2 regions of the Faecalibacterium sp. i21-0019-B1 genome follow, and region 2 is predicted to be linked to the other one. Evidence: riboswitches for the same ligand, from Rfam matches in the RefSeq annotation. Region 2 holds a riboswitch; the other holds the start of a gene.
The links. A riboswitch is a leader RNA that binds a small molecule or an ion and turns the genes downstream of it on or off. The one in region 2 is predicted to bind thiamine pyrophosphate.
Positions count from the first base shown of each region.

Region 1: linked by a shared signal. The riboswitch ahead of thiW (energy coupling factor transporter S component ThiW) and the one ahead of thiD (bifunctional hydroxymethylpyrimidine kinase/phosphomethylpyrimidine kinase) in region 2 are both predicted to bind thiamine pyrophosphate.

Region 1 is NZ_AP031425.1:2,523,890-2,531,281, forward strand. Features, by position in the region: gene thiC (phosphomethylpyrimidine synthase ThiC) at 1-1,254, opposite strand, end outside; gene thiE (thiamine phosphate synthase) at 1,457-2,092, opposite strand; gene thiM (hydroxyethylthiazole kinase) at 2,079-2,900, opposite strand; gene thiW (energy coupling factor transporter S component ThiW) at 2,916-3,431, opposite strand; TPP riboswitch at 3,723-3,830, opposite strand; gene ACGHP1_RS12620 (hypothetical protein) at 4,021-4,302, shown strand; gene ACGHP1_RS12625 (precorrin-8X methylmutase) at 4,465-5,139, opposite strand; gene ACGHP1_RS12630 (cobyric acid synthase) at 5,136-6,632, opposite strand; gene ACGHP1_RS12635 (threonine-phosphate decarboxylase) at 6,629-7,392, opposite strand, start outside.
Region 2 is NZ_AP031425.1:1,483,532-1,490,923, forward strand. Features, by position in the region: gene ACGHP1_RS07500 (CYTH domain-containing protein) at 1-321, shown strand, start outside; gene ACGHP1_RS07505 (rhomboid family intramembrane serine protease) at 318-950, shown strand; gene ACGHP1_RS07510 (TENA/THI-4 family protein) at 1,541-2,218, opposite strand; gene thiD (bifunctional hydroxymethylpyrimidine kinase/phosphomethylpyrimidine kinase) at 2,211-3,011, opposite strand; TPP riboswitch at 3,069-3,175, opposite strand; gene ACGHP1_RS07520 (TIGR00730 family Rossman fold protein) at 3,272-3,808, shown strand; gene ACGHP1_RS07525 (NAD(P)-dependent oxidoreductase) at 3,850-4,746, opposite strand; gene ACGHP1_RS07530 (aspartate dehydrogenase domain-containing protein) at 4,762-5,562, opposite strand; gene ACGHP1_RS07535 (chromate transporter) at 5,671-6,243, shown strand; gene ACGHP1_RS07540 (chromate transporter) at 6,240-6,812, shown strand; gene ACGHP1_RS07545 (hypothetical protein) at 6,940-7,215, opposite strand.

The sequences.
Region 1 (7,392 bases), 1.0 Mb from region 2:
GAACTTGCCGCACATGCTGCAGGTGTCGCTGTGGTCGTCCTCCGGCAGGCGGGCATCGCGGATGGCCTTTGCGGTCTCCGGGTCCAGTGCGCAGGCGAACTGTGCATCCCAGTCCAGCACACGGCGGGCATCGCCCATCTTATCGTCGATGTCCCGGGCGTGGGGGATGCCCTTGGCGATATCGGCGGCGTGGGCAGCGATCTTGGAGGCCACGATGCCCTGCTTCACATCGTCCACATTGGGCAGAGCCAGATGCTCGGCGGGGGTCACATAGCACAGGAAAGCTGCACCGCTGGCTGCAGCCACAGCGCCGCCGATGGCAGCGGTGATGTGGTCGTAACCGGGGGCGATATCGGTGACCAGGGGTCCCAGCACATAGAAGGGTGCGCCCATGCAGATGCTCTTCTGCACCTCCATGTTGGCAGCCACCTGATTCAGGGGCACATGGCCGGGGCCTTCCACCATCACCTGCACGTTGTGTGCCCATGCGCGCTTGGTCAACTCGCCCAGACGCACCAGTTCCTCGATCTGGCACACATCGGTGGCGTCAGCCAGACAGCCGGGACGGCAGGCATCGCCCAGCGAGATGGTCACATCGTGCTCGGCGCAGATCTCGCAGATCTCGTCAAAGTGCTCGTAGAAGGGGTTCTCGTTGCCGGTCATGCTCATCCATGCAAACACCAGAGAGCCACCGCGGCTGACAATGTTCATCTTGCGCTTGTGCTTGCGGATCTGCTCGATGGTCTTGCGGGTGATGCCGCAGTGCAGGGTGACAAAGTCCACACCGTCCTCTGCATGCAGGCGCACCACATCGATGAAGTCCTGTGCGGTCAGCTCAGCCAGATCGCGCTGGTAGTGGATGACCGAATCGTACACCGGCACGGTGCCGATCATCACCGGGCACTCGTGGGTCAGCTTCTGGCGGAAGGGCTGGGTGTTGCCGTGGCTGGACAGATCCATAATGGCTTCGGCGCCCATGTTGACGGCGCTCATCACCTTCTGCATCTCCACGTTGTAGTCCTTGCAGTCGCGGGAGACACCAAGGTTCACGTTGATCTTGGTGCGCAGCATGGAGCCGACACCCTCGGGGTTCAAACACTCGTGGTGCTTGTTGGCCGGGATGGCTACCTTGCCCTCGGCCACCCACTGGCGGATCTCCTCGGTGGTGCGATACTCTTTTTTAGCCACGATCTCCATCTGCGGCGTGATGATGCCCTTGCGGGCAGCATCCATCTGGGTAGTATAAGTCTGCATACGCTCTGTTCCTCCAAATGACAGTTTATCTCTGAACAGCAGGGTGCTGGTCATACAAGGGTAGGGAAAGGCAGCCGTCATTCAGAAAAAACAGAACGTTCTGGATGCCGGCACCTGCGCAAAATACGCTTTTCATGTTGGTTTTCTCCATGAATTTTATAACGCGGCCCAAGGTGGTGTCCCCGGTTTGCCGCAGGATCGGTCAGATGATCTGCTCCGACAGGGCTTTCAACTCTTTGCACTCGGTCTCGATGTCGTCTGCTGCAAAGATGGCGCTCACAAGGGCCACGCCATCCACACCGGTGCCCTTGAGCTGCAGGATGTTCTCCTTGTGGATGCCGCCAATGGCCACCACCGGGATGTCCACGGCATCACAGATGGCCTTCAGGGTCTCGTGGGGCAGAACATCCACATCGGTCTTGGTGTGGGTGGCAAAGGCTGCGCCCACGCCAAGGCAGTCTGCGCCGTGCTTGACGGCTTCCCGTGCTTCCTCCACACTGTGGACGGAAACGCCGATCATCATACCGTCGCCCACACGGGCGCGCACCTGCGCTGCGGCCATATCCTCCTGCCCCACGTGCACACCCTCGGCGTGGCAGCGGATGGCAATGTCCACATTGTCGTTCACAAAGAACGGCACGCCGTAGCGCTGGCACAGAGCATGGATCTCCACAGCCTCTTTCAGAAAGGCTTCGTCGTCCAGCTCTTTTTCACGCAGCTGCACACAGGTGACACCGCCCTTCAGGGCGCTCTCCACCTGTTCATAGAGGGTCTGTTTGCCCACCCATGTGCGGTCGGTGACGGCATACAGAAGCATGTTCTGCTTATCGCACTTCATAGTTTGCTCCTTCTTCCAGCTGATCCGGGGTCATATTGTAAATGGCATCGATGATATAATTGCGGTAGGTGGAGTTGCCGTCCAGCGGGGTCAGGCGCTTGTGGGCGGTCTCGCCCGCAAGGCCCATGGCGCACACTGCAGCTGCAGCAGCTTCCAGCGGATGACCGGGGTTGGCGGTGACGAACGCCGCCGTCAGGGCCGAAAGCTGGCAGCCCGTACCGGTGATGCTGCTCATCATGGCATTGCCGTTGCGGATGCAGTAGGCTTTTTCGGCATCGGCCACGATGTCGATGGCACCGGTAATGGCAATAACGGCACCCGTCTGGGCTGCAAAGGCCTTGGCAAAGGCCACGGCAGAATCCAGATTTTCCTCAGTAACTTTATCGGCCACATCGGCATCCACACCCTTGGTGGTTCCCGCGCCGGAGGCCAGCGTTTTGATCTCCGAGATGTTGCCGCGGATCACGGTGAACTTTACGTCCCGGAGCAGGCGGAAAGCCGTGTCGGTGCGCAGGCGGGACGCACCCGCACCCACCGGGTCCAGCACCACAGGATGGCCCAGCTGGTTTGCCTTTTTGCCCGCCAGCAGCATGCTGGTGATGGTGCGGCTGTTCAGGGTGCCGATGTTGATGTTCAGCCCGCCGCAGATGGTGGTGATGTCCTCCACCTCGGCGGCATCGTCGGCCATGATGGGCGAAGCACCGCAGGCCAGCACCATGTTGGCGCAGTCGTTCACGGTGACGTAGTTGGTAATGTTATGGATGAGCGGGCAGGTGCGGCGCAGGTTCTCGAATTCTGTTTTGAACATTCGGGTGCCCCTCCGTCAGGAAAGGCTCTTCTGCATGCTGTGCAGAGCGCCGGAGCGCTGCAGGCTGTACACCAGCACGCCCGCAATGATGGAACCCACTGCAGTGGAGATGAGGAACGGCACGATGTAGGCATAGAACGCGATGTCGCCGGCGCTCTTGCCCATGAGGAAGATGGCCACCGGGTAAGCGCACAGGCCGCCCAGAATGCTGGTGCCGAACACCTCGCCCACCATGGTGGCAAGGATGTTTTTGGTCTTATGGTACACAAGGCCGCACAGCAGTGCGCCGAACATGCTGCCGGGGAAGGCCATCAGGCTGCCCAGACCCAGCAGATTGCGCAGCAGCGAGGCCACAAAGGCTACGCCCACGCCCCACCACGGGCCAAGCAGCACCGCGCAGGTCACATTGACCATGTGCTGGATGGGTGCACATTTGCTGCCGAACATGGGGAAGCTGAATACGCTGCCCACCACGCACAGAGCGCACAGCATGCCGGCCAACGCCAGCTTTTTCACAGAGATTTTTTTCATAAGGCAAGGCTCCTTTCCAAACCTGCGGAAGCAGCAAAAACCATACAGCGCCTCCGCAAACAGCCCGCACCCGGTGCCAGACCCGGCGCAGGAACTATAAGAAGCGGTCGAGACTTGCTGGTCTCCTCTCACGCCGGAACACGGCTTCCCATCGCTGACGGTCACAAAGCTCAGGGCGCTCCCCCTCAGCCCGCTGCGGCACTTCCGCAGAAAAGTACAAGGCATCCTCCTTAATGGTAATCGGTACACAACAAAAAAACAGGAGACACCTTCCGCGGTGCCTCCTGCAAAAAATCATCCATTCTGACTTCCTACGGCGGCATTATCCGCATCAGGTAAAAGGGTCGAAGTTTGGGCACTTCCTCTCAGCCTGCTTCACAAGCTCCCCTGTATTTGATTGTGACTGTATTCTACACCCTTTGCGCACAAATTGCAAGAGGGGGCAAAGGCGCGCACAGCGGTGCAAAACGTTTTTCACGCAGGTTTTGGGGCGTTTCACGCAGGTTTTATTGAAAAAGAAGGTGAAATATGGTATTTTCAAGGTGGACACAGCACGGATATTGTTCTGGTCTGCACCAATGATACACGAATGGACGGTGGCCTGGGCCTTACCATTACGGGTATGCGCAATGTTACAATCACGGGAAGCAATGCAAAAGGCTCGATGCTGGTGTGGAACACCGCAGGCAGGCCCGAACCCGCAGGCGCACCCGCCTTTGCGGATGTGACCGACCCTGATATGGCCAAGGCCGCACAGTGGTGCACCGAGCAGGGCACCATGGCTGCCAAGGGCGACCGCTTTGAGCCCGAAGGCTGGACCCCGAAGTTCAAGGTGATCGAAGTGTGGAACAAGGCGTTCCCCGCAGCCTGATGCCGGCAGTGTGGATGCCGTGCTCGGTTCGGACCTTTTCCGTGAAAATGGGGCTGTTGCAAAATAGCTCTCTGAAAAAATCATGAACAAAACCCGGAACCTTTTCTCGGCCAAAACGGCTCAAAAAGGGTTCCGGGTTTTTGATGTTATGCTGTTTCCGCCTTATCCGTTCCACCCTCTGGCAGAGGGGTCCAGCATTTCGGCGGCAGAGTAAATGAGGGCGTTGCAGATGGCTGCAGCCACATTGCTGCCGCCCTTGCGGCCCATGGCGGCGATGGCAGGCACGCCGTATCGCTCGCAGGCGGCAAACAGTACTTCCTTGCTTTCCACCACATTCACAAACCCCACCGGCACGCCAATGACCAGTGCAGGCCGCAGACCGGCTTCCATTTCCTCCGCAATGGTCAAAAGGGCCGTGGGCGCATTGCCAATGGCCAGAATGGCCCCCGGGTGCTCCCGGGCAGCGCGGTGCATGGCGGCAACGGCACGGGTGGTGCCCGCCTGCTTTGCGGCTTCGGCCACAGCGGGGTCTGCCATGTAGCAGATGGCTTCACCGTTCAGTTTTTTCAGGCCCGGCTTTGTGATGCCCGCCAGCGCCATATTGGTGTCGGTAACGATGAAAGCACCCGCGTGCAGGGCCTTGACTGCGGCTTCCACCGCGCCGGGTGTAAAGCGCAGATTTTTGGCATAGTCGAAATCCGCGGTGGTGTGGATGACCCGCTTGACCACCGCAGCCGTCTCCGGCGGCGGGGTCAGGCCCAGCTCGTCCAATTCCCTTGTGATAATGGAGATGCTCGTCCGTTCAATGTCGGCGGGCAGATGATGCTGCGGTGTCATGTGTTGTCTCCTTTTTGCATTCCCATAGCGGCATAGATGGCGGGCATATCCAGTGCCGCACGCACACCATCGGCAAGCAGATCAAACTGCTGCTGACGGTACTGCTCCATGGGGATAAGCTCGGCCCCGGCCGGATCGATGCCCTTCCGTTTGCACAAAAATGCGGTCAGTTTTTCGGTCAGTTCGCCGGTGTCGAACAGGCCGTGCAGGTAGGTACCGAATACACCGTCCTGCACACAGCCCTCCGGCGTGCCGTCTGCAAGGATGCAGAACGCACTGCCCCGCACCTCGGTGCGGCCTGCGTGGATCTCGTAGCCCGTCAGCTTTGCGCCTGCAAAGGGTTCTGTGGTCACACAGGCTGCGGTCTGGGTCAGGTGCTTTTCGGTGCCGAACACCGTCGTGGTGGGCAGCAGGCCAAGGCCCCGCAGGGTGCAGGGGGTACCGCTCTCCTCCCCTGCCGGGTCGCAGAGCTGTTCGCCCAGCATCTGATAGCCGCCGCACACGCCCAGCACCGGCGTACCGGCTGCCGAAAGCCTGAGCACCGCCGCTTCCAGTCCGCTTTCCCGCAGCCAGCGCAGGTCGTCCATGGTGTTCTTGGTGCCGGGCAGGATGACGAGATCCGGTGCACCCAGCTGGCGGGTGCGCTGCACATACCGCACGCCCAGCAGCGGGTGCTGTTCCAGCGGGATAAAGTCGGTGAAGTTGGATACATGCGGCAGGCGCAGGATGGCGATATCCAGCGGCTTGACCGCAGCTTTTGTATCCAGCCGGTCGGAGAGAGAATCCTCGTCCTCGATCTCCACCCGCAGGTACGGCACTACGCCCAGCACGGGCAGGTGTGTTTTTTCTTCCAGCATGGCAAGGCCGGGCCGCAGGATCTCCACATCGCCCCGGAACTTGTTGATGATCAGGCCCCTGATGCGGGCACGCTCGTCGGCTTCCAGCAGCTCCACAGTGCCGTACAGCTGGGCGAATACGCCGCCCCGGTCGATATCGCCCGCCAGCAGCACCGGCGCATCCACCAGCTTTGCAAGGCCCATGTTGACGATATCGTCGGCTTTCAGGTTGATCTCCGCCGGGCTGCCCGCGCCTTCGATCACGATAATGTCGTTCTCGGCGGCAAGGCTGTTGTAGGCTTCCAGAATGTCCGGGATAAGGCTGCGCTTCATCCTGAAATAATCGGCGGCAGACATCTGGCCCCGGGCCTTGCCGTTCACGATCACCTGACTGCCCACATCGCTGCTGGGCTTGAGCAGGATGGGGTTCATGCGCACATCCGGCTCCACGCCTGCAGCCTGTGCCTGCACCACCTGCGCACGGCCCATCTCTGCACCGTTGCGGGTGACGAAGCTGTTCAGGGCCATGTTCTGGCTTTTGAAAGGGGCCACGCGGTAGCCATCCTGCGCAAAGATGCGGCACAGCGCCGCGCACAGCAGGCTTTTGCCCGCACCGCTCATGGTGCCCTGCACCATAATGCATTTTGCCTTGCTCATTGTGCCACCTCCGGCAGGGTTTCGGCCAGCAGTACAAGCAGCTGCCGGTTCTCGTTTTCTGTGCGCACGGCGGTGCGGTACCAGCTGGCATCAAGGCCCGGATAATTGCCGCAGCTGCGCAGTACTGCACCCTTGCGGCGCAGCGCTTCGCCCAGCGCTTCCGGCGCGCGGAACAGCAGATAGTTAGCCCGGCCCTCGATCACCCGCAGGCCCAGCGCCCGCAGGCCGTCTGCCAGCACAGGCCGCTGTGCTTCGATCAATGCACGCACCTTCGCCACATATTCCGTCTCGTCCAGCGCAGCAATGCCCGCCGCCTGTGCCAGACTGGAAACCGCCCACGGCTGGCCCGCTGCCTGCATCCGGGCAAGCAGCTCTGTATCAGAGCACAGGCAATAGCCCAGACGCACGCCTGCCATGCCGTAAAGCTTGGTGAAGGCTTTTAAAATAATCAGTTTTTTGCTGTTTTTCAGCAGATGCTTTGCCGAAAGGCCTTCGCCCTCCGGCAGAAAATCCAGAAAGCATTCGTCCACGGCCAGCACCGCACCCACGGCTTCGCATCTGCGCAGCAGCGCTTCCACAAGGGCAGGCTCTGCCAGCTGGCCGGTGGGGTTGTTGGGCTGACAGAGGAATACCATATTTGTACCCGGGTGCACCGCGTTCAGGAGATCTTTCGTCACCGCAAAATCGTTTTCTTCCCGCAAAAAATGCCGTTCCACCGTGCAGCCTGCCGTTTCAAGGGCGGTGGCGTACTCGGCGAAGG
Region 2 (7,392 bases):
GGCGGCCTTGCCCGCGAGGAGATCGAGCGCAGCATCGACAAAGAACTGTTTGATGATCTGGAATACAAGATTATCGCTAAACCTCTCATCCCGAAGCTGCGCCGCAGCTACACCCTGCCGGACGGTTCTGTGCTGGAAGTGAACCATGTGGACGAAGGCCAGCCTACCGAGTTCTGGTATGCCGAGGTGGAGTACCCCACGGTGGAAGCAGCCCTTGCATGGCAACCGGAAAGCTGCGGCCTTGGCGAGTACCTCAAGGATGAAGTGACGAACCAGCCCGGCCAGAGCATGGGCGAATACTGGGTGGAGACAAGAGGATGAAAAAAGTAAAACTCAAACTGGAACTGCAGTACAACTCCCCGGTGATCCTCACATTTTTCCTGCTGTCACTTCTGGTGCTGTTCCTCGACCAGTGGACGGACGGGTGGAGCACCATGCACCTGTTCTGTGTCTACCGCTCCTCGCTGAAGGACCCGCTGTTCTACATCCGGCTGTTCGGCCATGTGCTGGGCCATGCCAGCTGGGACCACTTTCTGAATAACATGCTGCTGCTGCTCGTTGTTGGCCCGCCAATGGAAGAAAAGTACGGCAGCAAGCCGCTTTTGTGCGGCATGGTGTTCACCGCTCTGGTCACCGGCGTGCTGCAATGCGTGCTGTTCCCGCGTTCGGGGCTGCTGGGCGCGTCCGGCATCGTGTTTATGCTTATCATGCTTTCGTCGCTGGCGGGCTTCTCCGGCGGCATCCCGGTCACCATGCTGCTGGTTGCAGCGCTGTACTTTGGTCAGCAGGTGTACGATATCATTTTTGTGCACGACAATGTAGCAAACTTCATGCACATTGTGGGCGGCTTATGCGGCACTGCCTTTGGCTACTACAGTGCGTTGCACAGCCGCCGCAGGCCGGCAAAAGCGGTGAAGTTTTCCAGCACGAACAGCCGCCGGAAGCGCTGAACCCACTGTGGACATAGGCTGATTTTGAAAAATTTGCAAACAGGTATTGACAAACGAAAAATCCGTGGTTTAATATAGCCAACTTCAATACACTAAACCGTTGAAGCAGAGATAACGGCGAACCATGCCTGTACAGAGAGCCTGTACAGCTGAGAAGCAGACCGGAAACAGTTCGTCAAGGAAAGTGTGACTTTGCGTTATATTTTCCCGAAATGGACCGCTGAGGGTGCAGGGAACTGCGGAGAACTTTCGCCGCACAGTATTCTGCAACGTAGGGCATACGTCAGTTGCCGGGGATGTGTTGGCATCCCGCCAAGTGCATGGGGTCATGCCCATGAAGTCAGGGTGGCACCGCGGATAAAAGGCCAAATTTTATTCGTCCTTGACAGAAGAGAGTTCTTCTGTTAGGGGCGTTTTTCTTTTCCACTCCCTCGGCAGAAGAGCCGGGGGAGTTTTTGTTTTAGGGCTCCCTTGTTTCCGGCACGAAGGCTCATGCCTGCGGCTGCGGCCACGAAACCCTGAACAAAACAATGCACCCGGTTGCTGCGGTTCTGCCCACAGGCCGGGTGCATTTTATATTTTAGGAAAAATTACAGGTCACTGCGCGGGGAAGCTGCCATGGCCCAGAAGTTCAGCTCGTGCTCCGAGCAGGCATGGAAGATCTCGCGGCAGCGGGCAAGGCGCTCGTCGCTCAGGCCTTCACAGACTTTTTCTGCAAACGCGGCCCAGTCGCGGCAGGCCGCCTCATAGCCCTTGTCAGCATAGTCCACCACCAGTGCACCATAAAGGGTATCCTGCACGGAAGGTTTTTCTTCCAGCAGTTTCTGGAAGATCCAGCCATAGCTCAGCATACAGGGCAGGCAGGCCATCATGCACTCGGCTGCGCCCTCGCCGTTTTTGGCGGCTTCGATCATAGAGTCCACATAGGCACGGTTCTCCGGCCGCAGCGGCAGGCTCTGGATGCCTTCATCGGTCAGTCCAAAGTGCTTGAGATAGTGCAGGCGGGCTGCATCCTCGCTCTCATTCACGAAGGAAAGCAGGGAATAGTAGGTGCGGATGGTCTGCATATCCTTTGCCTTGGTCATGCCCCAGGCAAACACCTTGGCATATTCCCGCAGGTAAAGACTGTCCTCCACGATGTAGCCCTTGAAGCAGGCTTCATCCAGTGTGCCATCCGCAAGGTGGGTCAGAAATTCTGAGTGCAGACATTTCTCCCACACAGGCAGACTTTCCTGCACCAGCTGCTGCACAAAGGTCTGCTCACTCACCCACAAACTCTCCCTTCAGTGCAAACATATGGTCCATCGGGCCGGAGCCGTGGCCCAGATCCAGCATGGCAGAAAGACAGCCGGAAATGTAGGCCTTTGCGCGCTCCACCGATGCATCCAGATCATGGCCCTTTGCCAGATTGGACGCAATGGCGCTGGATAGGGTGCAGCCGGTGCCGTGGGTATTGGGGTTTGCAATGCGCTTGCCGCGGAACCATTTGCCGCAGCCGTCCCGCCACAGAAGGTCGTCGGCATCATTGATCTGGTGGCCGCCCTTGCACAGCACGGCACAGTGGTATTTCTCGCTGATCAGCTTTGCAGCGGTCTCCATTCCGGCCGCATCGGTGATCTTCATGCCGGAAAGGATCTCAGTCTCCGGAATGTTGGGGGTGACCACCTCTGCCATGGGCAGCAGCTTTTCGGTCAGTGCCTGCACGGCATCGTCCCGCAGCAGCTTGGAGCCGGAGGTGGCAACCATCACCGGGTCCACCACGATATGCTTTGCGCCGTAGGTGTGCAGCTTTTCGGCGATCACACCGATCAGCTCTGCCGAGGATACCATGCCGATCTTGACGGCATCCGGGTAGATGTCGGTAAAAATGGCATCGATCTCCTGTGCCAGAAATTCGGGCGTGGCTTCAAAAATGCCGGTCACACCTATGGTGTTCTGGGCAGTCAGTGCGGTAATGGCGCTCATGGCGTACACGCCGTTTGCAGTCATGGTTTTGATATCGGCCTGAATTCCAGCACCGCCGCTGGAATCGCTGCCGGCAATCGTCAATGCAGTTTTCATGGTTACAACTTCCTTTGCAAAAAATGCGGAAATGCCCGCAAGGAGGCACCTCCGCACTTTAAAGCAGCAGTATCTCCCTACGTTGGCATTGTCCAAATCAGGTCACAGGTCTGGGCAAACAGCCCACTCTCAGCCTGCTTTTGCAGGCTCCCTTTTTTCTGCGTTCAAGAATACCACAGTGCCGCTGCATTTGCAAGGGGATGGCCCTTTTCAATCGGCCCGCTGCGTGGTAAAATGGAAAAAACAAAGGGGGGAATACCATGAACATCACGGTCTATCTTGGAGCAAATGCGGGCAATGATCCTGTGCTGGCGGCAGCTGTCCGGGAACTGGGCAGCTGGATCGGTGCAAACGGTCACCGCCTTGTGTACGGCGGCTCCCGCAGCGGCCTGATGGGCCAGCTTGCCCAGAGCACACTGGACGCAGGCGGCACGGTGACCGGTGTGGAACCGCAGTTCTTTGTGCAGCAGGAGCTGCAGCACGATGGCCTGACCGAGCTGATCGTCACCAAGGACATGACCGAGCGCAAGACGAAGATGATCGAGCTGGGCGATGCCTTCATCGCATTCCCCGGCGGTACCGGCACGCTGGAAGAGATCGCAGAGGTAATGTCCAAGGTCTCGCTGGGCCAGTTGGACGCGCCCTGCATCCTGTATGATCTGAACGGCTACTACGACAGCCTGAAAGCACTGCTTGCCAAAATGATCGAGAAAGGCCTTTCCACGCCGCAGCGCCAGCAGGGCATCCGATTTGCGGCGAATCTGGAAGAGATCACAACAATTTTGAATAAAGCCTAAAAGGAAACGCTTCCCGGCCGGGGAAGCGTTTCCTTTTTATATCATTCTCCCAGTGCAGTGCGGAGGTTCGCAAGGACCTTCTGGCTCAGCAGCACAAAAGCCTGCTTGGTGCGTCCGGCAGAAACATTCGCGCAATGCACATTCTCACGGGCAAAGAAGCCTTCACCCACCGGGCCGGCAGCGGCACGGGTGTCACAGAAAAAGTGGGTGCCCGGCAGAGCAAGCCACTGTTCCAGAGCAGCAGAGTCAAAGCCCGGGCCGATGGAAGTGTTGAACAGCACCTTGCCTGCGCCCAGCTGTGCAAATTCGTCCTTGCCCAGCAGCAGGACATTTTTGTTCAGGCAGGTGAACACCACCTCGCTCTCGGTCAGCAGCTGTGCCAGCGGCTTATAGGCCATGCCCACAGCTTCGGCATCCGGCTTGCGGGTGCGGCTGTAATAGGCAATGTCGGCACCCATGAACTGCAGCGCGTCGGCGATCATTTTGCCGGACACACCCAGCCCGATGATGCCTGCCTTCAGCCCGGTGATCTCCACCGGCTCGTCCCGCAGCATGGGCATCCCAAAACCGTGCAGGATGCCGGTGAGCTCATGCAGGACGTACTCCACAACGCCGCGGTCGCCGTAGTCCCGGATGCCCAGCACTTTGATGCCGCGGGTGCGGGCGTAGGCGATATCCACATTGGCGCTTTCCTCAGAATACAGGCTGCAGCACATGCCGATGTAACGGATATTCGGGCAGCGCTCGATCACATTTTTGCCCATGCGGGAGGTGTAGCTCAGAAGCACGGCATCGGCATCTCCGATGCGCTGCACGATCTGGTCATCGCTGGCCGGGATATCGCGGTACAGCACCACTTCTTTTGCGTACTGATGCAGCGCTTCCTCGGCGGAAGGGATCAGGCTTACCGGCTCAATGGCCACCAGTTTGTTGAACATCTGCAAAGCCCTCCTTTAATAGAAGCATACGGGGGAGGAGAGGTTGCGCAGCAGGGCAACTACGCTCCAACCGGCAATGGCGCTGGTGGAAGAGCAGATATCCACCACGGCCTTCACGCCCTCGATCTCGGCGGTGATGCAGTGGTCGTCGCCCACCCAGCCGGGTACCGAGTGCATGGTCACGCCGGTGATCTCCGGGCCGGTGGTGGCCAGCGAGGTGGCAACAGCCACATTCACGCGGCGGGGGAAGGTGGCAATGGCCTGCTTGGCATTGCCGGTGAACACGGTGGTCTTTTCGGTATCGGTCAGCAGGTGGTCGGCCCATACCGGCGTGTTGCGGAAGCCCTTGGCTCCGGTGTGGGTCTCAATGCCTGCCGTCTCGGCCAGCTTCTGCGCCTCGGCCATCAGAGTGACGGTCTGCAGCACATCAAAGCCGCCAATGGCACCGCTTGCCAGATGCACCTTGGCACCGCCCTCCACGGCAGCGGCCTTGACCTGCTCGTAAAAATCAAGGTCCGCAAAGGCACCAATGGAAATAATGACCAGATTCACGCCTCTTTTCAGTACAGGCACAGCCATGGCGCGCACAGCCTCCACCGAAGCAGTCTCCACAATGTATTCCGGCTGCAGTGTCAGCAGAGCATCCACATCGTCACACACGGCACAGCCCACCGTTTCGGCAGTCTTTTCCGCCGAAGCACGGGTACGGCTGGTCACGCCCACCAGCTCATAGTCCGGCAGCAGACCGTTCTTCCATGCGTTGGCCACAATGCCGCCCAGAAAGCCGCAGCCTACAATGCCAAATTTTGTTTTCATATCCTAAACTCCTTTTTCTGCTTTTTCCAAAGAAAACAGCATATTCCATTAAAGTATATCATATCAAAACAAAAAATGATATAATAAGGCGCAAGAAAGGAGAAGGCTATGTCGAAAACAAAGGAGCTTTTCTGGACGTTTTTCAAAATTGGTGCGTTCACGTTTGGCGGCGGTTATGCCATGGTGGCTTTGCTGCAGAATGAATTTGTGGAAGAAAAAAAGTGGGTGACAAAGGAAGAATTTCTGGACATGGTGGCAATTGCGGAGTCTACGCCCGGCCCGGTGGCGGTGAACAGTGCCACCTATATCGGCTACAAGATCGAGGGTGCGGCAGGTGCGGCAGCGTCCACGGTGGCGGTATGTCTTCCGTCCTTCGCGGTCATTTATCTGATCTCGCTGTTCTTTGACCAGTTCCTCCGCCTTTCGGTGGTGGCAAGTGCGTTCCACGGCATTCAGGTGTGTGTGATCTATCTGATCCTCTCGGCGGGCCTGAAAATGCTGAAGCAGCTGGAACACAGCGTCTTCAATATTGTCATCCTGACCACGGTTGCGGCAGCGATGGTGGGCTGTTCCATTGCAGCAGTGTCCTTCTCTTCCATTTTTTACATCCTGTTCAGCGGTGCGGCCGGGCTGCTGGTGTATGCAGTACAGCAGCTGCGGAAGGGGGAAAAGAAGCCGTGATCTATGTAGAACTTTTCTGGAATTTCCTCATGATCGGTGCGTTGTCCTTCGGCGGCGGCTACGGGATGATCTCGCTGGTGCGGGAAACGGTCTTAGGACACGGCTGGCTGACGGAAGGCGAATTCCTCAGCTTTATTGCGGTGTCAGAGTCCACACCCGGCCCGCTGGCCATCAATATGGCCACCTTCATTGGTTCTTCACAGGGCGGCTTCTGGGGCGCGCTGTGCGCCACGCTGGGTGTGGTGCTGCCGTCTTTTGTCATTATCCTGCTCGTTGCATCGGTGCTGCAGAACCTGATGAAGTATGCGGGAGTCAACGCAGTTCTTGGCGGCGTTCGTCCCTGTGTGGTGGCGATGATCCTTGCAACGGCAATCAATATGGCACTTTCCACACTGCTGGGCTTTGCGGGCCGCAGCACCGACTTTGTACCGGATGCGCGCTCCATTGCAGTGTTTGTACTTTTGTGGGCGCTGCATCTGCTGTGCCGCAAAAGGAACGGCAAGGCACCATCCCCCATTCTCATGATCCTGATTTCCGCAGGGCTGGGCATCCTGTTCTGGGGAGCATAAAAAATAACGCGCCGGGTGGTTCTCGTTGAACGATCCGGTGCGTTTTGTTGTAAAAAGCCGGGCACAGGAAAACTCATGGCTCCCTGTGCCCGGCTTCAGCTTTTATTGGAATTTAGGCGCTGTGCGATCAAGCGGCAACAGAAGAAGCAACTTCGCTGGAAGCAGCCTCAGAAGAAGCAGCCTCAGAAGAAGCGGCCTCGCTGGAAGCAGCCTCAGAAGAAGAACCGTTCTCCTCTGCAACAGCGGAAGAAGCGTTCTCATCGGCCTCAGCAGCAACAGAAGTGCTGGTAGAAGCAGCCTCGGAAGAGGATGCAGCAGTGGAGGAAGCAGAACCGCCGCAAGCGGTCATGCCAACAGCCAGAGCCAGAGCAACAACAGCAACACAAACATTCTTGAGTTTCATATCTAAAATCTCCTTGCCATACGCAAATGTATTTTGCAGAAGGCCCTACAGGAAGTGCCTTTCTGCAAGTGGATATTCTAGTCTTTTTTGCGAAAAAATCAAGAGCTTTTTTGGCTAAGAAGTGAGATTTCAATGATAATCTACGATTTTGTTATAATTTATCGCTAAAAGTCAAAG